One region of the Kocuria sediminis genome, then DNA from elsewhere that is predicted to be linked to it. Evidence: predicted binding sites of a transcription regulator. Region 1 holds the regulator's gene; each other region holds the start of a gene.
The links. Region 1 encodes LexA, which represses DNA repair genes until DNA is damaged. Its sites were predicted from a motif close to TCGAACANNTGTTCGA; they were not measured.
Positions count from the first base shown of each region.

Region 2: the regulator LexA is predicted to act here: its motif matches at 4,070-4,085, upstream of GMA12_RS16190 (LexA family protein).
Region 3: the regulator LexA is predicted to act here: its motif matches at 6,082-6,097, upstream of GMA12_RS17825 (LexA family protein).

Region 1 is NZ_WOGU01000008.1:31,964-42,314, reverse strand. Features, by position in the region: gene hflX (GTPase HflX) at 1-569, shown strand, start outside; gene GMA12_RS10620 (ATP-dependent DNA helicase) at 574-2,655, shown strand; gene lexA (transcriptional repressor LexA) at 2,786-3,469, opposite strand; gene GMA12_RS10610 (LysM peptidoglycan-binding domain-containing protein) at 3,893-4,312, shown strand; gene GMA12_RS10605 (DMT family transporter) at 4,411-4,848, shown strand; gene GMA12_RS10600 (DMT family transporter) at 4,848-5,168, shown strand; gene GMA12_RS10595 (histidinol-phosphate transaminase) at 5,236-6,339, shown strand; gene hisB (imidazoleglycerol-phosphate dehydratase HisB) at 6,482-7,111, shown strand; gene hisH (imidazole glycerol phosphate synthase subunit HisH) at 7,129-7,875, shown strand; gene GMA12_RS18445 (CG2302 family histidine operon protein) at 7,872-8,033, shown strand; gene priA (bifunctional 1-(5-phosphoribosyl)-5-((5-phosphoribosylamino)methylideneamino)imidazole-4-carboxamide isomerase/phosphoribosylanthranilate isomerase PriA) at 8,146-8,898, shown strand; gene GMA12_RS10570 (SseB family protein) at 8,895-9,749, shown strand; gene GMA12_RS10565 (DUF1844 domain-containing protein) at 9,798-10,208, opposite strand; gene GMA12_RS10560 (DUF503 domain-containing protein) at 10,292-10,351, shown strand, end outside.
Region 2 is NZ_WOGU01000017.1:2,554-12,904, reverse strand. Features, by position in the region: gene GMA12_RS16215 (MinD/ParA family ATP-binding protein) at 1-583, shown strand, start outside; gene GMA12_RS16210 (transglycosylase SLT domain-containing protein) at 617-1,729, shown strand; gene GMA12_RS16205 (hypothetical protein) at 1,726-2,319, shown strand; gene GMA12_RS16200 (hypothetical protein) at 2,377-2,595, shown strand; gene GMA12_RS16195 (hypothetical protein) at 2,865-3,968, shown strand; gene GMA12_RS16190 (LexA family protein) at 4,096-4,536, shown strand; gene GMA12_RS16185 (Y-family DNA polymerase) at 4,561-5,820, shown strand; gene GMA12_RS16180 (hypothetical protein) at 5,840-6,712, opposite strand; gene GMA12_RS16175 (ParA family protein) at 7,000-7,770, shown strand; gene GMA12_RS16170 (hypothetical protein) at 7,959-8,135, shown strand; gene GMA12_RS16165 (histone-like nucleoid-structuring protein Lsr2) at 8,605-8,931, opposite strand; gene GMA12_RS16160 (hypothetical protein) at 9,659-10,351, opposite strand, start outside.
Region 3 is NZ_WOGU01000028.1:223-8,609, reverse strand. Features, by position in the region: gene GMA12_RS17855 (hypothetical protein) at 1-508, shown strand, start outside; gene GMA12_RS17850 (histone-like nucleoid-structuring protein Lsr2) at 1,236-1,562, shown strand; gene GMA12_RS17845 (hypothetical protein) at 2,032-2,208, opposite strand; gene GMA12_RS17840 (ParA family protein) at 2,397-3,167, opposite strand; gene GMA12_RS17835 (hypothetical protein) at 3,455-4,327, shown strand; gene GMA12_RS17830 (Y-family DNA polymerase) at 4,347-5,606, opposite strand; gene GMA12_RS17825 (LexA family protein) at 5,631-6,071, opposite strand; gene GMA12_RS17820 (hypothetical protein) at 6,199-7,302, opposite strand; gene GMA12_RS17815 (hypothetical protein) at 7,572-7,790, opposite strand; gene GMA12_RS17810 (hypothetical protein) at 7,848-8,387, opposite strand, start outside.

The DNA.
Region 1 (10,351 bases):
AGACCCCGGACGGCATCGGCTACACGCTCTCGGACACGGTCGGCTTCGTGCGGTCCCTGCCGACCCAGCTCGTGGAGGCCTTCCGCTCCACGCTGGAGGAGGTCGCCGACGCCGACCTCATCCTGCACGTGGTGGACGCCTCCCACCCGGACCCGGAGGGCCAGATCCGGGCGGTGCGCCAGGTGTTCACGGACATCGACGCGCAGAACATCCCGGAGATCATCGTGCTCAACAAGGTCGACGCCGCCGACCCCTTCGTGGTCGAGCGGATCCGCCAGCGCGAGCGCAACGTCGTGGTGGTCTCCGCCCGCACCGGTGAGGGCCTCGAGGCGCTGCGGGAGCGGATCAGCCAGTCCATCCCGCGCCCGGAGACGGTGCTGGACCTGTTGGTCCCGTACCAGCGCGGCGACGTCGTGAGCCGGCTGCACGACTGGGACGCGGAGATCCTGCGCACCGAGCACCTGCCCGAGGGCACGCACCTGCTGGTGAAGGTCCGCGAGGACCTGGCGGCCGAGCTCGCGGAGTTCGCCCCGGAGCGCGCGCCCGGCTTCGGCGCCGAGAGCGCCTGAGCCGGTGCCCGCAGCATTCGTCGACGAGTCCGGGCAGGACGTCTCCGGCACGCGGCCGGAGACCCTGCCCGGGGCCCAGGACGCCCTGGGCCTGCTCGACACCGCCGTCACGGCGATGGGCGGGCAGGTCCGGGACGGGCAGCGGCTGATGACCGCCAAGGTCGCGGAGGCCCTCGACCGCGGCCGGCACCTGCTGGTCCAGGCGGGGACCGGCACCGGCAAGTCCCTCGCCTACCTGGCCCCGCTCGTGGCGCACGCCCAGCACGCGGACAAGCCGGTGGTGGTGGCCACCGCGACCCTCGCCCTGCAGTCGCAGATCGTGGGCCGGGACGTCCCCCGCCTGCTGGCCGCCCTGGAGGGGGAGCTGGAGCACGAGGTCGACGTCGCCCTGCTCAAGGGCCGCAGCAACTACGTCTGCCTGCACAAGCTTGAGGGCGGCTATCCGTCCGAGGACGACCCGGGTGCGCTCTTCGCCCTGCCCGACGCCGCCCCGCACCCCGGTGCCGCGCAGCCGGAGACCACCGAGCAGCCCGGCCGGCTGGGCCAGGAGGTCCAGCGCCTGCGCGAGTGGGCGCGCGCCACGGACACCGGTGACCGCGACGAGCTGCTGCCGGGCGTGAGCGACAAGGCGTGGCGCCAGGTCTCCGTGACCGCCAAGGAGTGCCTGGGCCGCAGCTGCCCCCTGGTCGAGGAGTGCTTCGCCGAGCTCGCCAAGCAGCGGGCCGGGGAGGCGGACATCGTGATCACCAACCACGCCCTGCTCGCGATCAACGCGTTCGAGGGCATCACGGTCCTGCCCGAGCACGACGTCGTGGTGATCGACGAGGCGCACGAGCTGCAGGACCGGGTCACGGGGGCGGTCACCGGCCAGCTCTCCGCCGCCATGGTGCGTGCGGCGGCGGCCTCGGCGCGCAAGCACACCGCCGCGAACCCCGACTCCCTCACCGCCGGGGCCGCCAACCTGGAGGCCGCGCTGCTGGGCGCGCCCGCCGAACTGCTGCACCGGGGCCTCGACGACGCCCAGGCGGCGGCCGTGGCCCAGATCCGGGACGCCGCCCGCACGGTCATGAGCGAGTCCAAGGGCGGCTCCGGGGGCGAGAAGGACGGGGACGCCGGACGGCAGATGGCCCGCTCGCGGGTCAGCGACGTGCTGGAGCTGGCCGAGCGGATCCTCGCCGCCGCCGACTCCCGCGAGGTGCTGTGGATCTCGCGGCAGGGCGGCTGGGAACCCGGCCGCGGCTACGTCCCCGCCGAGGACACCGACCCGGCCACCCTGCACGTCGCGCCGCTGTCGGTGGCCGGGACCCTGCGGGAGGGCCTCTTCGACGGCCGGACCGTGGTGCTGACCTCGGCCACCCTCTCCGTCGGCTCCTCCTTCGACGCCGCCGCCGGGGCCCTCGGCCTCCGCGGCGAGGGCGCCCCGCGCTGGGAGGGCGTGGACGTGGGCAGCCCCTTCGACTACCCGAAGCAGGGGATCCTCTACCTCGCCAAGCACCTGGAGAAGCCGGGCCGGCGCCTGACCGAGGCCCAGCTGGAGGAGATGCTCGCCCTGCTCGAGGCCTCGCGCGGCGGGGCGCTGGGCCTGTTCTCCTCCCGACGAGCGGCGGAGGAGGCCGCGGAGGCCCTGCGCGGGCGCACCGACCTGCCGATCCTCTGCCAGGGGGAGTCCTCGCTGGCGGGACTCGTCCAGGAGTTCACCGACGACCCCGCCACGAGCCTGTTCGGGACGATGAGCCTGTGGCAGGGCGTCGACGTCCCGGGGGCCTCGTGCCGGCTGGTGATGATCGACCGGATCCCCTTCCCGCGCCCGGACGACCCGCTGTCCACGGCCCGCAGCCGGGCGGCCGAGCGGGCGGGCGGCAACGGCTTCATGTCCGTCTCGGCGACGCACGCGGCCGTGCGGCTGGCCCAGGGCGCCGGCCGGCTCATCCGCGCCGGCGGGGACCGCGGGGTCGTGGCGATCCTGGACTCCCGGATCGCCACGGCCCGCTACGGGGGGTTCCTGCGGGGGTCGCTGCCGCCGCTGTGGACCACCACGGACCGCTCGGTGGTGCTCGGGGCCCTGGCGCGCCTGGCGACGGCCTGACCCGCTCAGGACACGGCACGGGGCCCGGCCGATCGGCCGGGCCCCGTGCCGTGTCGCGAGCCGGGCAGCGGAGGCCGAACAGCGGATGCCGGACTGCTGATGCCCGACGGCGGATCTCGGGCGGCAGGCGTCAGAGGCTGCGCAGCACCGAGACGACCTTGCCCATCACCGTGGCGTGGTCCCCGAGGATGGGTTCGTAGCGCGTGTTCTGCGGGAGCAGCCAGGTGTGCCCGTCACGCTGGCGGAAGGTCTTCACCGTCGCCTCGTCGTCGAGCAGGGCGGCCACGATGTCCCCGTTGTCGGCGGCGCTCTGCCGGCGGACCACGACCCAGTCGCCGTCGCAGATGGCGGCGTCGATCATCGAGTCGCCCTTGACCCGCAGCATGAACAGCTCGCCGTGGCCGACCAGCTGGCGGGGCAGCGCCAGCACGTCCTCCACGTCCTGCTCGGCGGTGATGGGCCCGCCGGCGGCGATGTGGCCCACCAGGGGCACCATGGTCACGTCCGCGGAGGTGGACAGCTCCGCCACCCCGCCCGGTGCGACGGCGCGCGGACCGCGGGGCGCGTCCGCCGGCTCGTGCGGCCCCTCCGGGACGGCTGCGTCGCGCAGCTGCAGGGGCGCGAGCACCTCCATCGCCCGCGGGCGCTTCGGGTCCCGGCGCAGGTAGCCCAGCTTCTCGAGCTGCGAGAGCTGGTGGGTGACGCTGGAGAGCGAGGCCAGGCCCACGAGGTCGCCGATCTCGCGCATCGACGGCGGATAGCCGTGCTCGGCGATGGAGCGCTGGATCGCCTCGAGGATGGTGCGCTGGCGCACGCTGAGACCCCTGCCGCGCGCGCGGGTGCCGGAGCGCGCGGCCCGGGCGCGGGACTCCTCGGGGGTGGGGGGCTGAGCCATGGGAGCGTCGTCCTTTCGCGTCCGGCTGGTGGTGCCTCCGGTGCGCGCCGGCCCCGTTCCGATGTCGGACCCGGATGCTTCGATGGGTCCCAGCCAGCGGGAAGCCGGGGTGTCGGAACGCGTGCCGGCCCGAGGCCCGAACGTGCTCCCAGCCTAGGCGACACGCCGTGTGTCTTCAAACATATGTACGACCGGGTGTCGACAGCCTTCGCAGACCCATGCTAGACATGGGTCATCGGTATTCGAAAGTATGTTCGATCGCATGCAGGCCCGGACGGGCCGCCGGTCGGACCGGTGTTCGAGATCGCCCGCTCCCTGCGGGAACGTCAAGGAGTTCATGTCATGAGTGCCAGTGCCACCCTCAGTGCCGTCGCCGCGCGCCGCCCCCGATCCCTCGGCGGCCCGGCACGCTCGGCTCGCCGGGCCCGCGCGTCGGCAGGGGCCTCCCGCGCTCCGCTGGTCCTGACCCGGCGGGGCCGCCTGGTGCTGCTGGGCCTGCCCGTGCTGGCCGGCTCCGCGGCCCTGGTGGTGCTCGCCGTGATCTTCCTCGTCCCGTCCACGGCCACGGCCACCAGCGAGCCCGTGACGGGCCCCGGGACGGAGCTGGCCACGGTGCACCCCGGGCAGAGCCTGTGGGACCTCGCCGTGCAGGCGGACCCGGAGCGCGACCCGCGGGACGTCATGGACGAGATCGTGGAGCTCAACGACCTCGACAGCTCCGTCCTCCAGGCGGGCCAGCTCGTCGAGGTCCCCGCTGCCTGAGCGGCGGCCCGTCCGCCGGCCCGTCCGCCGGAGCGGGTGCCGGGCCGCCGCCGGGCACCCCGCCCCGGAGCGCGCCGGGCATCGGTAGGGTCGAGGGCATGAGCACCGGCGCCCTCCACCCGCGTCCCGACCGCGGGACCTCACCGACCCCCGGGTCCGCCGGCGCTGCCCGGCGGCCTGCCCGGAGCCGGTCGAGCACCGTCCGGCCGCTGCTGGCCGGCGCGATCTGCAGCGAGGTGGCCGCCTCACTGGCCCTGAAGGCCGCCCTGGAGCACCCCGGCTGGTACCTGCTGGTGGTCACCGGCTACGGCGCCGCGTTCGTGCTCCTCGCGGCGGTGCTGCGCCGCGGTCTGCCCGTCGGCGTGGCTTACGGCATCTGGGCGGCGACGGGCGTGACGCTCACCGCCCTCCTGGCGGCCCTGGTCTTCGGGGAGGCGCTGAGCCCGCTGGTGCTCGCCGGCATCGTCCTGGTCGTGGCCGGGGTGCTGTGCGTGGAGGTCGGCGCCCACCGGGCCGCCCGGGACGGCGGCGCCTGATGGCCTGGCTCTACCTGACCGGGGCGATCCTCACCGAGGTCACCGCCACCCTGTCCCTGCGGGTCGCCGCGGAGGGCCGCCGGCGCTGGTACGCCGCCGTGGTGGCCGGCTACCTGCTCGCGTTCACGTTCCTCGCCCTCGCCCTGCGCCACGGACTGGGGCTGGGCGTGGCCTACGGCATCTGGGCCGCCGCGGGCGTGGCGCTCACCGCGATCGCGGGCCGGCTGCTCTTCGGCGAGCCCCTGAGCCGGGTCATGGCCCTGGGCATCGCACTCATCATGGGCGGCGTGCTGCTGATCGAGCTCGGCGCCGCCCACTGACCCGCCCGTCACCGACCGCCCCGCCCGACCCGCGGGCGGGCACCGGGGGCAGGTCTAAACTGTTCGGGTGACGCAGAACCTGGACCGACTCAACGCCCTCCCGCTGCGCGACGACCTGCGCGGCAAGGCCCCCTACGGCGCCCCGCAGCTGGACGTCGCCGTGGCGCTCAACACCAACGAGAACACCCACCCGGTCCCGGCGGACGTGCACACCGCGATCGTGGAGGAGGTCGCCGCGGCGGCCTGGACCCTCAACCGGTACCCGGACCGGGAGTTCACGGCCCTGCGGGAGGAGCTCGCCGCGTACCTGGGCCACGGGCTGGGGGCCGAGCACCTCTGGGCGGCCAACGGCTCCAACGAGATCCTGCAGCAGATCCTGCAGGCCTTCGGCGGCCCCGGGCGCTCCCTGCTCACCTTCGTCCCGACCTACTCCATGTACCCGCTGCTGGCCGCGGGCACGCACACCGCCTTCGTGGCGGGGGAGCGGTCCGCGGACTTCGGGCTCACCGCGCAGTCGGCGGCCGAGCAGGTCCGCCGGCACCGCCCCGACGTCGTCTTCCTCTGCTCGCCCAACAACCCCACGGGCACGGCCCTGGGCGAGGACGTCGTCACGGCCGTGTACGAGGCCGGTGAGCCGTTCCGGACCGTCGTGGTGGTGGACGAGGCCTACGCGGAGTTCTCCCACGCGGGCACGGGCACCGCGCTCTCCCTGCTGGCGGACCGGCCCCGCCTCATCGTGACCCGCACCATGAGCAAGGCCTTCGCGCTCGCCGGCGCCCGGCTGGGCTACTTCGCGGCGGCCCCCGAGGTCGCGGACGCGATCCGTCTCGTGCGCCTGCCCTACCACCTCTCGGCCGTCACCCAGGCGACCGCCCTGGCCGCCCTGCGCCACTCGGAGGCGCTGCTGGCCAACGTCGAGGACATCAAGCGCCAGCGGGACCGCATCGTCGAGGAGCTAGGCCGGCTCGGGCTCGCACCGGCGGCCTCGGACTCCAACTTCGTGTTCTTCGGCGGGATGCCGGACTCCCGGGCCATGTGGCAGGCGCTGCTGGAGGACGGGGTGCTCGTGCGCGACGTCGGGATCCCCGGTCACCTGCGGGTCACCGCCGGCACGGAGGAGGAGACCACCGCCTTCCTGACCAGCATGGAGCGGATCGTCTCCGCCGGCTGAGGCCCCGGGAGCCGGGGCCTCCCGTCCCGGATAGCATGGAGGCAGACAACCACCGGGCCCGACGCCCCGCCCGCCCGGGGCGGCCCGGGCCACCCCGCGGCCCGTCGACGGCCGCGCCGCGCCCGCGAGGAGTTCCACCCGCATGACCGACCAGAGCCCCACCGGCACCCGTGCCCCCCGCCGCGCCTCCCTGGAGCGGCGCACGAGCGAGTCCTCGGTGTCCGTCGAGATCGACCTCGACGGCACGGGCGTGAACGACATCGACACCTCGGTGCCGTTCTACGACCACATGCTCACCGCCCTGTCGAAGCACTCCCTCATCGACATGCGGATCCGGGCGACCGGCGACACCCACATCGACGTCCACCACACGGTCGAGGACACGGCCATCGTCCTCGGCGACGCGCTGCGGCAGGCCCTGGGCGACAAGGCCGGCATCCGCCGCTTCGGCGAGGCCACCGTCCCGCTGGACGAGGCCCTGGCCAACGCCGTGGTCGACATCTCCGGCCGCCCCTACGCGGTGCACACCGGGGAGCCCGAGGGCCAGCAGTACCACCTCATCGGCGGGCACTTCACCGGTTCGATGGTCCAGCACGTCTTCGAGTCCCTGGCCCACCACGCCGGGATCTGCCTGCACATCACGCTGCTGGCCGGGCGGGACCCGCACCACATCGCCGAGGCGCAGTTCAAGGCCCTCGCGCGCGCCCTGCGCCAGGCCGTGGAGCCCGACCCCCGGGTCAGCGGCGTCCCGTCGACCAAGGGCGCCCTGTGAGCGCCGAAGGAGATCGCATGCCGGAGCAGGCCGCCCGCCCCACCGTCACCGTCCTCGACTACGGCGCGGGCAACGTCCGCTCGGCCGTGCGCGCCCTCGAGGCCGCCGGGGCCGACGTGGTGCTCAGCGCCGACCCCGAGGCCGTCCTGGACGCGGACGGGCTCGTGGTCCCCGGCGTCGGCGCCTTCGCCGCGGTCATGGAGGGCCTGCGCTCCGTCGACGGCCTGCGCCTGATCGGCCGCCGCCTCGCCGGCGGGCGCCCCGTGCTGGGCATCTGCGTGGGCCTGCAGGTCCTCTTCGACTCCGGCGTCGAGCACGGCCAGGAGACCGAGGGCATGGGCGAGTGGCCCGGCGTCGTCGAGCGGCTGAAGGCCGACGTGGTCCCGCACATGGGCTGGAACACGGTCGACCCGCCCGAGGGCTCGGTGCTGTTCCGGGGCCTCGAGGACGAGCGCTTCTACTTCGTGCACTCCTACGGGGTGCAGGAGTGGGACTTCCCGCAGAACATCCTGAAGATGAAGCCGCCGCAGGTCACCTGGTCCGAGCACGGGGGACGGTTCATCGCCGCCGTGGAGAACGGGGCGCTGTGCGCCACGCAGTTCCACCCGGAGAAGTCCTCCGAGGCCGGCATCCAGCTGCTGCGCAACTGGCTGGGCACCCTCCCGCGGACCGGCCGGCTGGACCACCTCAAGGCCGGGGACCCCCTGGGCGGGGACACCCTGGCCGGGCGGCCGACCCTCCAGCAGGAGGGCGACGACGCGTGAGCGCCGCCGTCGTCGTGATGGTCCTCGGCGCCTTCGTCGCCGGCGGCGCCATCTCCTTCCACCGGCAGAAGATGCCGGCCTGGACGGTGGTGGCCCTGGCCCTGGTCGCCGCCGGGCTCATCGGCTACGGCTGGTACGCCTGGTTCCAGGCCCGCTGAGCCCGCCCGTCCCGCACGTCCCCGACCCGGAGCGGCTCCCCGAGCCGCTCCACCACCCGAGCAGCCCCGGACGGCCCCGCGCCGCCCGGGAGCCCGAGAAGGAAGAGATCCCATGCCCCTGAGTGAGACCCCCCGCCTGCAGCTGCTGCCCGCCGTCGACGTCGCCGACGGCCAGGCCGTGCGCCTGGTCCAGGGCGAGGCCGGCTCCGAGACCGGCTACGGCGACCCCCTGGAGGCGGCGCTCGCCTGGCAGGAGGCCGGGGCGGAGTGGATCCACCTCGTGGACCTCGACGCCGCCTTCGGCCGCGGGGACAACATCGAGGTGCTGCGCCGCGTCGCGGCCGAGCTCGAGCTGAAGGTCGAGATGTCCGGCGGGATCCGGGACGACGCCTCGCTGGAGCGGGCCCTGTCCCTGGACCCGGCCCGGATCAACCTCGGCACGGCCGCCCTCGAGAACCCGGAGTGGACCCGGAAGGTGATCGCCGAGCACGGCGAGGCCATCGCCGTGGGTCTCGACGTGCGCGGCACCACGCTGGCCGCGCGCGGCTGGACCGAGGAGGGCGGTGACCTCTGGGAGGTCCTGGACCGCCTCGAGGAGCACGGCTGCGCCCGGTACGTGGTCACCGACGTGACCAAGGACGGCACCCTCAAGGGCCCCAACCTGGAGCTGCTGAAGGAGGTCGCCACCCGCACGGACAAGCCGGTGGTCGCCTCCGGCGGCATCTCCTCCCTCGACGACCTCGCGGCCCTGCGCACCCTCGTGCCCTCCGGCGTGGAGGGCGCCATCGTGGGCAAGGCCCTGTACGCGGGCCGGTTCACGCTCGGGGAGGCCCTCGACGTGGCGGGCCGTCCGGCGGCGCGGTGACGGAGCGCCCACTCCCCGCCCACATCGCGGCCCAGCTCGCGAGCGCCGGCGGCACGGAGGACACCGGCGGGCAGGCCTGGGCGGGACGCAACCTGGGCGAGGGCACCAGCCACACCCACCGGTTCCCCGACGACGACGGCGCCGCCGCCGCGGCGGTACTCGACGCGCTCGCCGGCCTGCGGGCCGGCACCGGGGACGAGTCGCAGGTGGTCGCCGCCCTGGCGGGCACGCGGGTGTTCGTGCCGGTCGTGGCCGAGGTCTCCTCCTCGACCGTGACCGCCTCCGGGCACGTGGCCGACAAGGAGGCGGACATGGCGCTGGTGTCCCTGCGGGCGGCCGACGGCCGCCCGGTGCTGCCCGTGTTCACGTCCACCGCCGCCCTGTCCGCCTGGCACCCCCAGGCCCGGCCCGTGGCCACCGACGTCCGCCGGGCGGCGGTGGCCGCGGTGAAGGACGGCACCCAGCTGCTCGTGCTCGACCCCGGCGCGGACCTGCCCTTCGTGGTGCGCCGGCCGGCGCTCTGGGCGCTGGCCCAGGGCCGGGCCTGGACGCCGTCCTACCGCAGCCCGGCCGTCGCCGACGCCGTGCGCCGCTGCGCCGAGGGACTGCCCGGGGTGGCATCGGCGGGGACCGCGTCCGGCAGCGGCGTCGCGGCCCGGGCCGCGGACGGCACGGTCGTCGACGGCGGGGGAGCCGGCCCGGAGCTGGCGGTCGTGCTCGCCCTGCGCGCCGGGCTGGACCGCACCCAGGTGGACGACGTGCTCGCCCGCTTCCAGGCCCGGCTCAGCGTCGAGCCGGCCCTCGCCGAGGACGTGGACTCGATGCAGCTGCGCCTCACGACCGCGGGCTGATCCGGCGCACCGGATCAGCCCGCGTCCACGAGGCGCTCGGGAGCCCGGTCAGTTCACCGGGCCGGTGAACTTCTCGCCCGGGCCCTGACCGGGGGCGTCCGGGTAGAGGGAGGCCTCGCGGAACGCCAGCTGGAGCGTGCGCAGGCCGTCGCGCAGCGGGGCGGCGTGCTGAGAGCCGATCTCCGGGGCGGCGGCCGTGACGAACCCGGCCAGGGCGGTGATGAGCTTGCGCGCCTCGTCCAGGTCCTTGAGCTCGTCCGCGTCCTCGCCGGCGGCCAGGCCGCACTTCACGGCGGCAGCGCTCATGAGGTGGACGGCGGCGGTCGTGATGACCTCGATGGCGGGGACCTCCGCGATGTCGCGCATCTGCTCGTCGACGGCCTGCACCGTCTCCTGCGGGAGGTCCTGGCCGGAGCGGGCGGCGTCGTCGTCGAAGCGGAAGGTGTTCTCGGAAGTCATGGTCCAACTCTGCCACACCGCCCCTGCCCGCCGGGCCTATCCTGCTGGGGAGGCCGGCGCCGGCCGGAGAGGGGCGGAACGCGGTGTGGATCGGGTGGATCGAGTTCGACCTGCTGCTGGGGGACGTGCACTCGCTGAAGGCC
Region 2 (10,351 bases), on a different contig from region 1:
CCACGACCGCACCACCTTGGATCTGATCCGCAACCTGGAAACGGTCACCCGGCGCACCGCCGACCTGGTGCGCTACGTGCGCCCCCAGGGCGATGACCGGATCCACGTGCTGGCCTCCCCGCCGGAGGGCACCGACCGTTCCCGGGTGGATGGGCGCTCCGTGCGCACCGCACATGAGACGCTGCGGTCCCTCTACAGCCTGATCCTGCTCGACACCGGCAACTCCGCCCAGTCCTCCACCTGGCGCGCTGCCGTGGACGTGGCCGATTCGCTCGTGCTGGTCGCCCACAACCGCGAGGACGACGCCCGGCTGCTGGAAGCCACCGTGGAAGCCGTCCGGGCTGAGGGCCACGGCGACAAGCTGGCCCGGTCCGTGCTGGTCGTCTCCAACACCGCGACCAACAACACCGAACGCATCAGCCGCCTGCGTGACTACGCGGAGGCGATCGGGCTGGCCGGGTGCGTGGTCATCCCCTTCGACAAGTCCCTCCAGGAGGGGCGCGCTTTCCACTACGACGCCCTGCACCCAGCCACTGTGCGGGCCTATGAGGAGGCCACCGCCACGCTGACCGACCAGCTCTGACCCACACCCCTCCCATCCCCCCAGGAGGCTGTGATGTCCGCTGGATCCCCGCGCGCCCTCGGCGCCCTCGTGGCGCTACTACTCGTCTTCGCTATCGGCTCGATCGTGGCACTGGCCGTGCTCGTGGCCACCCTGGCCGAAGACGACGAGCAGACCTCGGCCACCTCCTGCATCGTCACCGCCGTCACCACCGACGACGACCAGGAGCGTGCACCGAACATCCCCAACGGCTGGGCACCACTGGTGGAAGCAGCCGCTCAGACCGCCGGGCTGCCCGTGAGCGTGGTGGCCGCCCAGCTCCAGCAGGAATCCAACTGGGACCCCAACGCCGGCAGCTCCGCCGGAGCTCAAGGCATCGCCCAGTTCATGCCCGCCACCTGGGCGACCTACGGCAACGGGGGCGAGGTCACCGACCCCGACGACGCGATACCGGCCTACGGGCGCTACATGGCCGCCCTCAAGAAAGACGTCGAACCACTGGCAGATGGGGACGCCGACCAGCTCGTGCGCCTGACCCTGGCCGCCTACAACGCCGGCCCCGGGGCCGTGCAGCAGTACAAGGGCGTGCCGCCCTATGAGGAAACCCAGAACTACGTCCGCACCATCCTCGACGTCGGGCAGAGCGAGTTCTCCGCCCACTGCCAGGCCCCCACCGGGGCGCAGGAATGGGACGGAGACCTCGGCGACGGCGAGTGGACCACCCCGCTGCCCGGCGGGAAGTTCACCTCCGGCTACGGAGGCCGCGCCCTGGCCGGGGTCCCGGGGTGGGCCAACCAGCACGAAGGCGTGGACATCGCCACCCCCGGGGCCGGCAATGGCCGCGGCGGAGTCGTCGTCGCCCCCACGTCCCTGCGGATCACCGGGTTCAACGCCACCGATGGGTGCGTGATCGCCAAGGAGAACGGGGAGGACCCCGACTTCGGCTTCGCCTTCTGCCACCTGCACTCCTGGGACGTGGCCAAAGGCCAAAAGCTCAAACGCGGCGACGTCATCGGCACCGAGGGCAACCGCGGACGCTTCGGCATGGCCACGCACCTGCACTTCGAGATCTACACACCCGACGCCCCCGACCTCGTCTTCCCCTACCAGGGACACAACATCGACCCCGAGCCCATCCTCAAACAGAAAGGAGCATGGCCGAAATGACCCGACACCGCCTGATCACCGCCCTGACCCTGTGCCTGCTGCCCCTGACCGCCTGCGGGCCCGAGGGGACACAGCCGACCAGCGAGCAGACCACCACTCCTGCCACGGCCACGCCCTCCCCCACCGAGCTCACCCCCGGAGAAGGCACCTTCCCCGATCCGGGCAGCGCGGACCGGGCCGATGTGGAGGCCACAGCCGAAACCGCCGCGCTGATGCTGCACTCCTGGGACACAGCCACCGACCGCACCCAAACCGCCGCCGCCATCCGCGCCACACCGTTGATGTCCCAAGAGTGGGCCGCCCATCAGGTCGAGCCCGAGCGCAACGGCAACCAAGCCGCCTGGCTCGAACCAGCAGAACACCAGGCCTACAGCGCCCCCAGCCTCATCCCAGCCGTCGGCGACGTCACCCGCGACGTCGCCGCAGACAAAGCCATCCGCGCCTACGACCTCACCTGGCGATGGATCAGCCGCGACAGCCACCCGATCGAGGCCACCGGCCAACGCCACGTCGTCATCTACCTCGAGAAGCACAACAACCAGTGGGACGTCGTCGGCCACCAGACACATGACATGGGTAGCAGCAAGTAAGCCCGACACGGGGACTTGACGCTGTTCACTGTCATGTACATGTGTCATGCTGAGCACATGAAGGAATACGAGCCCCCCAAGATGATCGGGCGCAGAGTCCCGTTCAGCATGCGGGTGCTCCCTGAACAGCACCGCCGCGCTTTTGAGAAGGCGGCCGCTCTTGGCCTGTCCCAGGCCGATTACATCGGTGCGCTGATCGACCGCGACCACGGATTGCCGAACGCGATAGACGATCGGCAGAACGCTGAGGAGCTTCCCATCACCAAAACCGCTTAAACGACTGACGGCCCGCCTTGCAGGGCGGGCCGTCGAAGTCAATCAGCTGTCGTGAGTTTGGCGACCTAGAACAGCTGGTTCAACAGAAACCGGATGAGAACCGCATATGAACCCATTACCAGGGGACTGTTGTGTCCCCTAGTGTACCTGAGGCGTTCCCGCAAGGGGACCCCTCCTCACTGACGCATGCCGATTTTCGGTCACACTCCTCCCCTGACGCTGCCCTCGAGACCGCTCGAGAGTTCCCCTCGCGTACCCGTCGGGTGCGGGTGGAGCATGAGCGTTCCAAGGCTGTCGTGCTGCGGGCGGTGCCCAAGGGGTGCCAGCTCGTCAAGCACGTCGCCGCCTGGCGCCGAGCCGTCCTGGAGCACCCCAGCCTGGAGTTGATGCGTGCCGATGCCCGGGCGAACCTGCTGGCCGTCGTCGAGATCATCTGCCGCCAGCAGGACCCCGCCTCGCGCACCTGGCGCACGACCTGGGACTGGGTCGCTGCGAAGATTGACCGCTCCCGCTCCACCGTGGCGCGGGTGATCCGTCACCTGCGCGAGGCCGGGCTGCTGGCCGTGGTGGCCACCGGCCGCAGCGCGGGGCGCACCCCGGCCGCCACCGGCCGCACCCAGGGCGAGGCCCCCGTCTACGCCCTCATCCACAACACCGTCCAGCCGGCAGTTGAGCCTGTGGAGATAACTGACACCCCGGTCCCCACGAAGTGGGAGAGTCTTTCCCCGCACGCGCGCGAAGAACTTTCCCCGAAGGACGCGGCTACGCCGCGACCGACCCGAAAACGCGCCGCACAGCGGCGCGAGGTGGTCGCCGCCCTGAGCCGTCGTACAGCCCCGCTGTGGCCCCGTCATGCGACGACGGAGCCTTTGACGGAACGGGTGACCCGTCGGGCGCGGAAGGAGACTCAACGGGCGGCGGCCCTGGAGCTCCAGCACGAGGCCATCGTGCTGCGCCAGCTCACAACCGCCCACGTGGTGAGCGTGTGCCGCCCGTTCTTCCAGGCCGGATGGACCATCGCTGATGTGCTCACCGCCCTGGACTGGACCCCTCAGGGCACCCGCTACGGCTTCCTGACCGTGGAGGGCATCGACAACCCCGCCGCCTGGTTGGGCGCCCGGATGCGCGCCTGGACCCACTCCGACGGCACCCCGATGCGGTCGCGGGACCAGCGGGTCGCCGCCGAGGCCGCCCAGCGCCGGGCGGCAGCACGGGCGGCCGCCGAACGCTACGCGGCCCGCACGGCGGCCGCCGCGGCCGTCCCAGCGTCCTCCTACGCCCATGGCCCTCGCCAGCCGTTCCGGCAACGTTGGGCCGCCCAGATCGCCGCCGGCCAGAACCAGGCCGCTGGTGCGCCCGCCTCGGCTCCGTAGCCGGACCCTTGGCGTGTCCGGTCGGCGGGGGAGAATCCGCAGCATCGGCACTAGCCAAACCGTATATCTGTACGAGTCAATTGTGTTCATGTGCTGAGCTTTAGAATATGTGTTCTATCCTGGCGGCATGAGACACCCAGTTCCGCTCACCATTGACCGCCCCGTGCTGGTCTCTGCGGTCCTGGTCCGAGTCCCGGCTGGCTTCCCCTCCCCTGCCCAGGACAGCTTCGACGACGGCCGGATCGACCTCAACGAGGTCCTGATCAGAGACGTCACCTCCACCTACGCATTCCGGGTCACCGGAGACTCCATGGAAGGAGCCGGGATCTACCACGGCGACGAAATCCTCGTGGACCGATCCATCACCCCCAAACACGGTGATGTAGTGATCGCCGTCTACGACGACGAGTTCACCGTCAAACGCCTGCACGTCCACGACCACGGCGTGGTCCTCCACGCGGAGAACCCCGCCTATCCCGACATCACGATTCCCTCGATGACCCAGCTCCAGGTATGGGGTGTGGTGACCTACTCGATCCACCACGTCCACTCCCGGAAACTGCACTAGCCGGGCCAAACAAGGTGGTACCCCGTGATTGCCCTGGTGGACGTGAACAACTTCTACGCCTCCTGCGAGGCCCTCTTCGAGCCCTCCTTGGCGAGCAAGCCGCTGGTGGTGCTCTCCAACAACGACGGCTGCGTGGTCGCCCGCTCCCCCGAAGCCAAAGCACTGGGGATCAAGATGGGTGACCCCTGGTTCCAGCTGCGCGCCGACGCCACACGCTGGGGACTGGAAAAGCGCTCCTCCAACTACCAGCTCTACGCCGACCTGTCGGAGCGGGTGATGCTGCTGCTGGCCCGCCACGCACTGGGCCAGGAGGTGTACTCCATCGACGAATGCTTCCTCCTCCCACCCCAGGGCACCCCCGAGGAGCAGACCCGGTGGGCCCGCCGACTGAAGGCCACCGTGGCCCGCAACGTCGGACTACCGGTGAGCATCGGCATCGCCAGCTCCAAGACGCGGGCAAAGATCGCCACCGAGACCGCCAAGAAGCTGCCCGCCACCGGCGGGGTGGTCCACTGGGACCAGGCCCCCGACGGGTACTGGGAGAAGCTCATGGAGGCCCTGCCCGTCACCGAGGTCTGGGGCATCGCCGGACGGCTGGCCAAGCGCCTGGAAGCAATGGGCATCGAGACCATCGCCGACCTGCGCGATGCCGACCCGGTGGCCATCCGCCACAAGTTCTCCGTGGTGCAGATGCGCACCGTCCTGGAGCTCAACGGCTTCCCCGCCATCCCCGTCGAGGACGAGGTCGCCACCAAGGCCCAGATCCTGGTCTCCCGATCCTTCCCGGACCCCATCTGGGACCCCGAGATCGTCGGGGCCGCGGTGGCCGAGTTCGCCCAACGCGCCTCCCGCCGGCTCCGGAAGGAAGGCGAGGTCACCGGGCGCTTCACAGTGTTCGCGAGCACCTCCCCGCACCGGCCCGGGCCCACCCACAATGTCTCCGCGCACGTGCGCCTGGCCGTGCCCACCAATGAACCCACTCCCCTGGTGGCCGCGGCCCGCGCAGCACTGGCGCCCAAGCTGGTGCACGGGATGTCCTACATGCGCGCCGGCATCCTCTGTATGGACCTCGCCCCCGAGGGGTCCGTGCCTGTTCTGCCGGGAGTACTCGAGCAGCCGGCCCCGATCGGGGAGCTCATCGACGCCGTGAACCGCCGCTTCGGCACCGGCACCCTCGCCCTGGGCCGACTCGGCGCCCACGCCCCCACCCCCTGGGCCAACCGCCAAGCCGACCTGTCCCCGCGCTACACCACTGACTGGGCTGAGTTGCGCACCGTTTCGTAAAAGTCGACGCGGCCCTGGGTCATCGCTGGACCGTCAGCCCTCGCCGGTACAGCGATACTGCCAGGTCCATCATGAACGCTGCGGCCGATCCGTATGTGGAGAGAGTTTCGTAGTCCATCCCGACGAGGTGGGGAAGCGAATCAGCTGATCCGGCCTCGGCAGCACCTTCCAATGGCTTGTGCGTTAGAGAGTGCAGCCCCGCCCACTCCTTGCTGTGGGACAAGCCGGAGCAGATGCGCCAGATGGACAGTAACCGCACATCCTGGAACAGCTCGTGACGGGCTTCCAGGTCTTTGAATAGCGAGGTCCACTTAGAATCCTGATTCCTAACCTGTCTCCAAGTGAGGGAGGGGGTGCCGTCGATGAGCTCGCGCATACGAGCGCGGGCCCGGCCAAGCTTCTCAATATCTCGCTGGGCGATCTCCTTGAGCTTTGAATCTTCGAGGTAATCCTCCATGGAGTATTGCTGCATCTGCAGTTCATCGTGTCGCAGGGCCCACCTTCGCGCGATCCGCTCGTAGCGACCGTGTGGAGACATCACCCACGCCACCTGAGCTGCGCTTTCCAGCGCCGCCCGCACCAGTGCGAACGGCCCATGGGCCCGGGCACGAACCTGTACATGGCCATCACCCTCCTCAATCACGATCAAGTCGCGGAGAGACGCCAGATTCCCTGCTGTAGCCACGAGGCCGGAATGGGCGAACATGCTGATCGGCCAACCGCCCATGTGTTTGTCATCTCCTGCAAGGGACGTTTTGGCGTGAACCGCCGGCGGCATCTTCATGGGGTCGAACGAGGCAAGGGAGTGGTCGAGCTTAATCAGGAACCGACGAAGGTGAGCCAGCTCCTCTTCAGACACGGAGAGCAACGACTCCTGGGGGGATTTAGTCATGCCCTGAGCCTACGAAGGAGCTCGAATCGACGGGGAGTTTGCCATGGTGCGAGCTAGCCGCCGACTCACTGAAGTAAGTCAGCGGACGAGGACTGCCGCACATTTTCTCGGCCCTGGCGGGCCTCCAAAATGATTGCCAAAGGGAAGCAGCGGGAGCCTCAACGCCCGGACAAGACCAGCATCTACATTTTTTGGTAGATAGATCTCTAGCTATCATGGTGGCTAGCGAGCAAGCGAGGTATATGTATAGCTAGATAAAATGCTCCCTAGCTTGGTAGCATGAACGCATGCAAACCCTGATGGTCTACAGCGAATCTGGCGGTGTCACCAAGACGACCACCGCTGTCTCCCTAGCAATGGTCGCTGCCGCTGAGGGGCACCAAGTAGTACTCGTTGATCTCGACCCCCGTGCGGCTTCCACCAAGTGGTTCGGAGTGCAGCCATCGGCTGAAGGAATGCACGTCGGTGCGATCTTGGGTGATGAGAATCCTGAAGGCTGGGCCGAGGATCTCGCGGTGCCCAGTGGGTGGCACCCGAACCTGCGGGTGATTCCCTCGGCTCGCAACGTCTCCAACCGGGAGGCAGACCGGGCTGATCATGCGGAGCTGCGGCTGAAGATCTCCCTGACCGGTCTGTCGGCCGATGTGGTGGTCATCGACTGCCCCAACCGGCAGGGCGGTCCGTTGACGCTGTCGGCGTTGAACGCGGCGGACACCGTGGTCTACGCCGCCACCGCCACCAGCGACGGCATCGACGGGGTGGAAGGGGCCCGGCGCACGGTCGCCCAGTTCCGCCGGCACCGCCAGCATCTCGGCGCCCCGGACACCCTCACCGAAGCCGGCATCGTCGTGGGCGGGGTGAAGGAGACGATCATGAGCCGGGCGGCCGTGGCCAGCCTTGAGGAGCTGCGGGCCACGGGGTTGTTCCTGGAGCCGCTGATCCCCGACCGGGCCATCGTCCAGGAGGTGCGGATTTCGGGGGAGTGGTACGGCCAGTACCGCAAGGGCGCCCGGGTGCTGGATGCCTACACCGCGATCGCGAAGAAGGTGCTGCGATGACCGAGAAGCCCGAGCGTCCCGCCTCGCTCCAGCGTCGCCGGCCCCGCCCGGCCCCGGATGAGCACATCGACCCGGTCGACTACACACCCCCACGCGCTACCTCACCCCAGCCCGCGACACCGGTGGTGTCGTCCCCGCCGGTGGTGTCGTCCCCGCCGGTGCAGGCGGCACCGGCAGCGGAACCCGCGGTGTCTGCGCCCAAGCGCGGGCGGGGGCGGCCGCGCCGGGAACCCACCATCCAGCTCGGGGTGCGGGTGGCCCAGGACGTCTCCGACCTGATCGAGGAGCTCACCGAGCACGACGGCACCGCCCGGGCCGTGATCGAGAACGCGGTGCGCGCCTACGCCCAACAGATCAACCGATAACACCCGGGCCCCGGTGGGGGAGGGGCGTAACTGCGGGCTGTTTTCCCATGGTCCAAGAGGAAGGAACCCGGCTCACCGGTGGTGGTGGGTCGGGTTCCTCATTCTTTGGACAGGCGGCGGGATGGGGTGGGTGGTTCCGTGGGTTGTCGAACGACGCGGGTGCCCACTCCCCGTCCGTATGGGGCCAGGGCTGACCCCCAGCGAGGGGCAGTTGTCGGGGGCCGAAGGGACGACCAGCGCTGTCCAGTGTGGACGCGGGGCGTCCCGGCAATCCTGGGCCGGACAGGGACCGTCAGTCCGTCACCCGCTGCTCACCGAGAGGAAGTGACCACGCTAACGGCTCCCGCGCTCGAGCTCTGTCCCGAGGCGTTCGGTGGCGATGCCGCGGCCGTGGCTGCTGGCACGAGCCCCGATGTCCCGGATCACCCCGGACAGGTCCGAAGGCGTGTCCGGGTGGGGGAGTGGGGGTCTACTGAGCGGCGTAGTAGGCGTCCTTGACGGACTGGTGGATCCGGCCGCGGTCGGAGACCTTGTATCCGTTGTCCTTCGCCCAGGCGCGGATCTTCGCCGTCTCCGGGTTACCACCGGAAGAGGGGGACGTAGTGGTCCGGGTGGGTTTGGACTGGGCTCGCCGGCCAGCGGCTGCGTAGGGGCGCAGGGCCTCCCGCAGCTTCTCGGCATTGGCGGTAGAAAGGTCGATCTCGTACTGCCGGCCGTCCAGACTGAACTGGACGGTCTCGTCAGCAGGACCACCCTCGAGGTCGTCTTCCAGAATAATTTTCACGCTCTGCGCCAACTCAGCCCCTTTTCATTGATTCCATCATGGCTTGCACCGTCAATATATACACGGCTGAATTACTCTAGCCGAACTAACTTCCCATGGGTGGGCTGAAAATCTGCCTGGCGCTCTCCCCTGCCAGGGGATTGAGAAGCAGGAGTCATCCGGATCCTCCGTGAGGGCGTGTCGGACCTTATCTCGAACCTCGACGTAGGAGCCGTGGCGCTACGTGAGCAGGGCGACGGATTCTGTGGTTGTCAAACCTTGCTACTCTGCCTTCGTCGACGAGTTCCCTATTGGCTGTATCTGTCAGGTATTTCTCGTAGATTCGCGCTCGATTATCAGCGTTATGCATCCGAGAATTTACGGCAAGAGTGAGTAGTCCCAGGAACGTCACGGCCAAGACCAACAGTGGTATCAATGGCTCAATTACGCCCTTGCCCGCGCTGACGATCAGGGCTGAAAGACCGATAAGCAGGGCCACTCCAGAGGTGTTGCCCGCGCTTCCGCCCCGAGCTAGTACCTCTGTCAATACGAACAGCTTGTCGCCCTCGCTCAACTCTCGAAAGGCCTGCACATCCTTGGGCGTGACACGCCCCCACCGCGTATGCCGCTTCATCAGCTCTCGGCGGCGGCGGCGCTCAGCCTCGGTACTCAAAGGAACGCTGGCTGCTGAAAAGCGCTTCGACGGAGATCGCCTGGGTGATCCCCCGCATGAGTAGTTGTTGCCACCAGTCCCCGTCTATCAATCGATCACCACAGGCAGGAACGTGAGGTGTGCCAGTCGCTTCTCGTCATCACTAGCCAGAACTTCGTAGTCCCCACGGGAAGCCGGTTCACTTGCATCGATCAACCTTTGTGTGCGCGGGTGTGCGCTGATCGCTGCGTGAGCCGAATCAATCAGATCGGTGACATTCCTGTGGCCGCGCATGAACACGATCAGCGCGATGCGGGACTGCCGCCACAAGGTGTACCTGGTCAGTAGTTGTTCCAGTCCGGCAGTCAGTGCCTGAGGGCCCTTCCAAATCTTGCATTCACCCACGAAAGCGTCGCGGTCCTTCCATCGCAGCAACAAGTCTGACTTGCCCTGACCGATGAAAGTCTCACCCGTGACCTGTCCCTGGAAGTTGGCGTTTAGCACGAACAGCAGCACATCACGCAGTGTCTCTTCGTCCTGCTCCAGTAGTTTTTTGGTTGTTCCCGGCAGGCGCTCGAGTGCTTTTGAGAACGAAGCGATTGTCTGAACGACCGATTCCGCCATGTCATCGGCCAGAGCCCACTGTGGCGCCCCAGTAGCCGCCGCCTCTTCGAGTACCCGCATCGACAGCGGCGCCGGTCGAACGGGTACCTCAACACGGCCGCTTGTTGGCCGTGTCAGCGGCACCTGCAATTGCTCCATCGCCCCACGCAGGGCCCGAGTCATCTTCCAACGTGGCTG
Region 3 (8,387 bases), on a different contig from region 1:
ATCGGTCGTTCAGACAATCGCTTCGTTCTCAAAAGCACTCGAGCGCCTGCCGGGAACAACCAAAAAACTACTGGAGCAGGACGAAGAGACACTGCGTGATGTGCTGCTGTTCGTGCTAAACGCCAACTTCCAGGGACAGGTCACGGGTGAGACTTTCATCGGTCAGGGCAAGTCAGACTTGTTGCTGCGATGGAAGGACCGCGACGCTTTCGTGGGTGAATGCAAGATTTGGAAGGGCCCTCAGGCACTGACTGCCGGACTGGAACAACTACTGACCAGGTACACCTTGTGGCGGCAGTCCCGCATCGCGCTGATCGTGTTCATGCGCGGCCACAGGAATGTCACCGATCTGATTGATTCGGCTCACGCAGCGATCAGCGCACACCCGCGCACACAAAGGTTGATCGATGCAAGTGAACCGGCTTCCCGTGGGGACTACGAAGTTCTGGCTAGTGATGACGAGAAGCGACTGGCACACCTCACGTTCCTGCCTGTGGTGATCGATTGATAGACGGGGACTGGTGGCAACAACTACTCATGCGGGGGATCACCCAGGCGATCTCCGTCGAAGCGCTTTTCAGCAGCCAGCGTTCCTTTGAGTACCGAGGCTGAGCGCCGCCGCCGCCGAGAGCTGATGAAGCGGCATACGCGGTGGGGGCGTGTCACGCCCAAGGATGTGCAGGCCTTTCGAGAGTTGAGCGAGGGCGACAAGCTGTTCGTATTGACAGAGGTACTAGCTCGGGGCGGAAGCGCGGGCAACACCTCTGGAGTGGCCCTGCTTATCGGTCTTTCAGCCCTGATCGTCAGCGCGGGCAAGGGCGTAATTGAGCCATTGATACCACTGTTGGTCTTGGCCGTGACGTTCCTGGGACTACTCACTCTTGCCGTAAATTCTCGGATGCATAACGCTGATAATCGAGCGCGAATCTACGAGAAATACCTGACAGATACAGCCAATAGGGAACTCGTCGACGAAGGCAGAGTAGCAAGGTTTGACAACCACAGAATCCGTCGCCCTGCTCACGTAGCGCCACGGCTCCTACGTCGAGGTTCGAGATAAGGTCCGACACGCCCTCACGGAGGATCCGGATGACTCCTGCTTCTCAATCCCCTGGCAGGGGAGAGCGCCAGGCAGATTTTCAGCCCACCCATGGGAAGTTAGTTCGGCTAGAGTAATTCAGCCGTGTATATATTGACGGTGCAAGCCATGATGGAATCAATGAAAAGGGGCTGAGTTGGCGCAGAGCGTGAAAATTATTCTGGAAGACGACCTCGAGGGTGGTCCTGCTGACGAGACCGTCCAGTTCAGTCTGGACGGCCGGCAGTACGAGATCGACCTTTCTACCGCCAATGCCGAGAAGCTGCGGGAGGCCCTGCGCCCCTACGCAGCCGCTGGCCGGCGAGCCCAGTCCAAACCCACCCGGACCACTACGTCCCCCTCTTCCGGTGGTAACCCGGAGACGGCGAAGATCCGCGCCTGGGCGAAGGACAACGGATACAAGGTCTCCGACCGCGGCCGGATCCACCAGTCCGTCAAGGACGCCTACTACGCCGCTCAGTAGACCCCCACTCCCCCACCCGGACACGCCTTCGGACCTGTCCGGGGTGATCCGGGACATCGGGGCTCGTGCCAGCAGCCACGGCCGCGGCATCGCCACCGAACGCCTCGGGACAGAGCTCGAGCGCGGGAGCCGTTAGCGTGGTCACTTCCTCTCGGTGAGCAGCGGGTGACGGACTGACGGTCCCTGTCCGGCCCAGGATTGCCGGGACGCCCCGCGTCCACACTGGACAGCGCTGGTCGTCCCTTCGGCCCCCGACAACTGCCCCTCGCTGGGGGTCAGCCCTGGCCCCATACGGACGGGGAGTGGGCACCCGCGTCGTTCGACAACCCACGGAACCACCCACCCCATCCCGCCGCCTGTCCAAAGAATGAGGAACCCGACCCACCACCACCGGTGAGCCGGGTTCCTTCCTCTTGGACCATGGGAAAACAGCCCGCAGTTACGCCCCTCCCCCACCGGGGCCCGGGTGTTATCGGTTGATCTGTTGGGCGTAGGCGCGCACCGCGTTCTCGATCACGGCCCGGGCGGTGCCGTCGTGCTCGGTGAGCTCCTCGATCAGGTCGGAGACGTCCTGGGCCACCCGCACCCCGAGCTGGATGGTGGGTTCCCGGCGCGGCCGCCCCCGCCCGCGCTTGGGCGCAGACACCGCGGGTTCCGCTGCCGGTGCCGCCTGCACCGGCGGGGACGACACCACCGGCGGGGACGACACCACCGGTGTCGCGGGCTGGGGTGAGGTAGCGCGTGGGGGTGTGTAGTCGACCGGGTCGATGTGCTCATCCGGGGCCGGGCGGGGCCGGCGACGCTGGAGCGAGGCGGGACGCTCGGGCTTCTCGGTCATCGCAGCACCTTCTTCGCGATCGCGGTGTAGGCATCCAGCACCCGGGCGCCCTTGCGGTACTGGCCGTACCACTCCCCCGAAATCCGCACCTCCTGGACGATGGCCCGGTCGGGGATCAGCGGCTCCAGGAACAACCCCGTGGCCCGCAGCTCCTCAAGGCTGGCCACGGCCGCCCGGCTCATGATCGTCTCCTTCACCCCGCCCACGACGATGCCGGCTTCGGTGAGGGTGTCCGGGGCGCCGAGATGCTGGCGGTGCCGGCGGAACTGGGCGACCGTGCGCCGGGCCCCTTCCACCCCGTCGATGCCGTCGCTGGTGGCGGTGGCGGCGTAGACCACGGTGTCCGCCGCGTTCAACGCCGACAGCGTCAACGGACCGCCCTGCCGGTTGGGGCAGTCGATGACCACCACATCGGCCGACAGACCGGTCAGGGAGATCTTCAGCCGCAGCTCCGCATGATCAGCCCGGTCTGCCTCCCGGTTGGAGACGTTGCGAGCCGAGGGAATCACCCGCAGGTTCGGGTGCCACCCACTGGGCACCGCGAGATCCTCGGCCCAGCCTTCAGGATTCTCATCACCCAAGATCGCACCGACGTGCATTCCTTCAGCCGATGGCTGCACTCCGAACCACTTGGTGGAAGCCGCACGGGGGTCGAGATCAACGAGTACTACTTGGTGCCCCTCAGCGGCAGCGACCATTGCTAGGGAGACAGCGGTGGTCGTCTTGGTGACACCGCCAGATTCGCTGTAGACCATCAGGGTTTGCATGCGTTCATGCTACCAAGCTAGGGAGCATTTTATCTAGCTATACATATACCTCGCTTGCTCGCTAGCCACCATGATAGCTAGAGATCTATCTACCAAAAAATGTAGATGCTGGTCTTGTCCGGGCGTTGAGGCTCCCGCTGCTTCCCTTTGGCAATCATTTTGGAGGCCCGCCAGGGCCGAGAAAATGTGCGGCAGTCCTCGTCCGCTGACTTACTTCAGTGAGTCGGCGGCTAGCTCGCACCATGGCAAACTCCCCGTCGATTCGAGCTCCTTCGTAGGCTCAGGGCATGACTAAATCCCCCCAGGAGTCGTTGCTCTCCGTGTCTGAAGAGGAGCTGGCTCACCTTCGTCGGTTCCTGATTAAGCTCGACCACTCCCTTGCCTCGTTCGACCCCATGAAGATGCCGCCGGCGGTTCACGCCAAAACGTCCCTTGCAGGAGATGACAAACACATGGGCGGTTGGCCGATCAGCATGTTCGCCCATTCCGGCCTCGTGGCTACAGCAGGGAATCTGGCGTCTCTCCGCGACTTGATCGTGATTGAGGAGGGTGATGGCCATGTACAGGTTCGTGCCCGGGCCCATGGGCCGTTCGCACTGGTGCGGGCGGCGCTGGAAAGCGCAGCTCAGGTGGCGTGGGTGATGTCTCCACACGGTCGCTACGAGCGGATCGCGCGAAGGTGGGCCCTGCGACACGATGAACTGCAGATGCAGCAATACTCCATGGAGGATTACCTCGAAGATTCAAAGCTCAAGGAGATCGCCCAGCGAGATATTGAGAAGCTTGGCCGGGCCCGCGCTCGTATGCGCGAGCTCATCGACGGCACCCCCTCCCTCACTTGGAGACAGGTTAGGAATCAGGATTCTAAGTGGACCTCGCTATTCAAAGACCTGGAAGCCCGTCACGAGCTGTTCCAGGATGTGCGGTTACTGTCCATCTGGCGCATCTGCTCCGGCTTGTCCCACAGCAAGGAGTGGGCGGGGCTGCACTCTCTAACGCACAAGCCATTGGAAGGTGCTGCCGAGGCCGGATCAGCTGATTCGCTTCCCCACCTCGTCGGGATGGACTACGAAACTCTCTCCACATACGGATCGGCCGCAGCGTTCATGATGGACCTGGCAGTATCGCTGTACCGGCGAGGGCTGACGGTCCAGCGATGACCCAGGGCCGCGTCGACTTTTACGAAACGGTGCGCAACTCAGCCCAGTCAGTGGTGTAGCGCGGGGACAGGTCGGCTTGGCGGTTGGCCCAGGGGGTGGGGGCGTGGGCGCCGAGTCGGCCCAGGGCGAGGGTGCCGGTGCCGAAGCGGCGGTTCACGGCGTCGATGAGCTCCCCGATCGGGGCCGGCTGCTCGAGTACTCCCGGCAGAACAGGCACGGACCCCTCGGGGGCGAGGTCCATACAGAGGATGCCGGCGCGCATGTAGGACATCCCGTGCACCAGCTTGGGCGCCAGTGCTGCGCGGGCCGCGGCCACCAGGGGAGTGGGTTCATTGGTGGGCACGGCCAGGCGCACGTGCGCGGAGACATTGTGGGTGGGCCCGGGCCGGTGCGGGGAGGTGCTCGCGAACACTGTGAAGCGCCCGGTGACCTCGCCTTCCTTCCGGAGCCGGCGGGAGGCGCGTTGGGCGAACTCGGCCACCGCGGCCCCGACGATCTCGGGGTCCCAGATGGGGTCCGGGAAGGATCGGGAGACCAGGATCTGGGCCTTGGTGGCGACCTCGTCCTCGACGGGGATGGCGGGGAAGCCGTTGAGCTCCAGGACGGTGCGCATCTGCACCACGGAGAACTTGTGGCGGATGGCCACCGGGTCGGCATCGCGCAGGTCGGCGATGGTCTCGATGCCCATTGCTTCCAGGCGCTTGGCCAGCCGTCCGGCGATGCCCCAGACCTCGGTGACGGGCAGGGCCTCCATGAGCTTCTCCCAGTACCCGTCGGGGGCCTGGTCCCAGTGGACCACCCCGCCGGTGGCGGGCAGCTTCTTGGCGGTCTCGGTGGCGATCTTTGCCCGCGTCTTGGAGCTGGCGATGCCGATGCTCACCGGTAGTCCGACGTTGCGGGCCACGGTGGCCTTCAGTCGGCGGGCCCACCGGGTCTGCTCCTCGGGGGTGCCCTGGGGTGGGAGGAGGAAGCATTCGTCGATGGAGTACACCTCCTGGCCCAGTGCGTGGCGGGCCAGCAGCAGCATCACCCGCTCCGACAGGTCGGCGTAGAGCTGGTAGTTGGAGGAGCGCTTTTCCAGTCCCCAGCGTGTGGCGTCGGCGCGCAGCTGGAACCAGGGGTCACCCATCTTGATCCCCAGTGCTTTGGCTTCGGGGGAGCGGGCGACCACGCAGCCGTCGTTGTTGGAGAGCACCACCAGCGGCTTGCTCGCCAAGGAGGGCTCGAAGAGGGCCTCGCAGGAGGCGTAGAAGTTGTTCACGTCCACCAGGGCAATCACGGGGTACCACCTTGTTTGGCCCGGCTAGTGCAGTTTCCGGGAGTGGACGTGGTGGATCGAGTAGGTCACCACACCCCATACCTGGAGCTGGGTCATCGAGGGAATCGTGATGTCGGGATAGGCGGGGTTCTCCGCGTGGAGGACCACGCCGTGGTCGTGGACGTGCAGGCGTTTGACGGTGAACTCGTCGTCGTAGACGGCGATCACTACATCACCGTGTTTGGGGGTGATGGATCGGTCCACGAGGATTTCGTCGCCGTGGTAGATCCCGGCTCCTTCCATGGAGTCTCCGGTGACCCGGAATGCGTAGGTGGAGGTGACGTCTCTGATCAGGACCTCGTTGAGGTCGATCCGGCCGTCGTCGAAGCTGTCCTGGGCAGGGGAGGGGAAGCCAGCCGGGACTCGGACCAGGACCGCAGAGACCAGCACGGGGCGGTCAATGGTGAGCGGAACTGGGTGTCTCATGCCGCCAGGATAGAACACATATTCTAAAGCTCAGCACATGAACACAATTGACTCGTACAGATATACGGTTTGGCTAGTGCCGATGCTGCGGATTCTCCCCCGCCGACCGGACACGCCAAGGGTCCGGCTACGGAGCCGAGGCGGGCGCACCAGCGGCCTGGTTCTGGCCGGCGGCGATCTGGGCGGCCCAACGTTGCCGGAACGGCTGGCGAGGGCCATGGGCGTAGGAGGACGCTGGGACGGCCGCGGCGGCCGCCGTGCGGGCCGCGTAGCGTTCGGCGGCCGCCCGTGCTGCCGCCCGGCGCTGGGCGGCCTCGGCGGCGACCCGCTGGTCCCGCGACCGCATCGGGGTGCCGTCGGAGTGGGTCCAGGCGCGCATCCGGGCGCCCAACCAGGCGGCGGGGTTGTCGATGCCCTCCACGGTCAGGAAGCCGTAGCGGGTGCCCTGAGGGGTCCAGTCCAGGGCGGTGAGCACATCAGCGATGGTCCATCCGGCCTGGAAGAACGGGCGGCACACGCTCACCACGTGGGCGGTTGTGAGCTGGCGCAGCACGATGGCCTCGTGCTGGAGCTCCAGGGCCGCCGCCCGTTGAGTCTCCTTCCGCGCCCGACGGGTCACCCGTTCCGTCAAAGGCTCCGTCGTCGCATGACGGGGCCACAGCGGGGCTGTACGACGGCTCAGGGCGGCGACCACCTCGCGCCGCTGTGCGGCGCGTTTTCGGGTCGGTCGCGGCGTAGCCGCGTCCTTCGGGGAAAGTTCTTCGCGCGCGTGCGGGGAAAGACTCTCCCACTTCGTGGGGACCGGGGTGTCAGTTATCTCCACAGGCTCAACTGCCGGCTGGACGGTGTTGTGGATGAGGGCGTAGACGGGGGCCTCGCCCTGGGTGCGGCCGGTGGCGGCCGGGGTGCGCCCCGCGCTGCGGCCGGTGGCCACCACGGCCAGCAGCCCGGCCTCGCGCAGGTGACGGATCACCCGCGCCACGGTGGAGCGGGAGCGGTCAATCTTCGCAGCGACCCAGTCCCAGGTCGTGCGCCAGGTGCGCGAGGCGGGGTCCTGCTGGCGGCAGATGATCTCGACGACGGCCAGCAGGTTCGCCCGGGCATCGGCACGCATCAACTCCAGGCTGGGGTGCTCCAGGACGGCTCGGCGCCAGGCGGCGACGTGCTTGACGAGCTGGCACCCCTTGGGCACCGCCCGCAGCACGACAGCCTTGGAACGCTCATGCTCCACCCGCACCCGACGGGTACGCGAGGGGAACTCTCGAGCGGTCTCGAGGGCAGCGTCAGGGGAGGAGTGTGACCGAAAATCGGCATGCGTCAGTGAGGAGGGGTCCCCTTGCGGGAACGCCTCAGGTACACTAGGGGACACAACAGTCCCCTGGTAATGGGTTCATATGCGGTTCTCATCCGGTTTCTGTTGAACCAGCTGTTCTAGGTCGCCAAACTCACGACAGCTGATTGACTTCGACGGCCCGCCCTGCAAGGCGGGCCGTCAGTCGTTTAAGCGGTTTTGGTGATGGGAAGCTCCTCAGCGTTCTGCCGATCGTCTATCGCGTTCGGCAATCCGTGGTCGCGGTCGATCAGCGCACCGATGTAATCGGCCTGGGACAGGCCAAGAGCGGCCGCCTTCTCAAAAGCGCGGCGGTGCTGTTCAGGGAGCACCCGCATGCTGAACGGGACTCTGCGCCCGATCATCTTGGGGGGCTCGTATTCCTTCATGTGCTCAGCATGACACATGTACATGACAGTGAACAGCGTCAAGTCCCCGTGTCGGGCTTACTTGCTGCTACCCATGTCATGTGTCTGGTGGCCGACGACGTCCCACTGGTTGTTGTGCTTCTCGAGGTAGATGACGACGTGGCGTTGGCCGGTGGCCTCGATCGGGTGGCTGTCGCGGCTGATCCATCGCCAGGTGAGGTCGTAGGCGCGGATGGCTTTGTCTGCGGCGACGTCGCGGGTGACGTCGCCGACGGCTGGGATGAGGCTGGGGGCGCTGTAGGCCTGGTGTTCTGCTGGTTCGAGCCAGGCGGCTTGGTTGCCGTTGCGCTCGGGCTCGACCTGATGGGCGGCCCACTCTTGGGACATCAACGGTGTGGCGCGGATGGCGGCGGCGGTTTGGGTGCGGTCGGTGGCTGTGTCCCAGGAGTGCAGCATCAGCGCGGCGGTTTCGGCTGTGGCCTCCACATCGGCCCGGTCCGCGCTGCCCGGATCGGGGAAGGTGCCTTCTCCGGGGGTGAGCTCGGTGGGGGAGGGCGTGGCCGTGGCAGGAGTGGTGGTCTGCTCGCTGGTCGGCTGTGTCCCCTCGGGCCCGCAGGC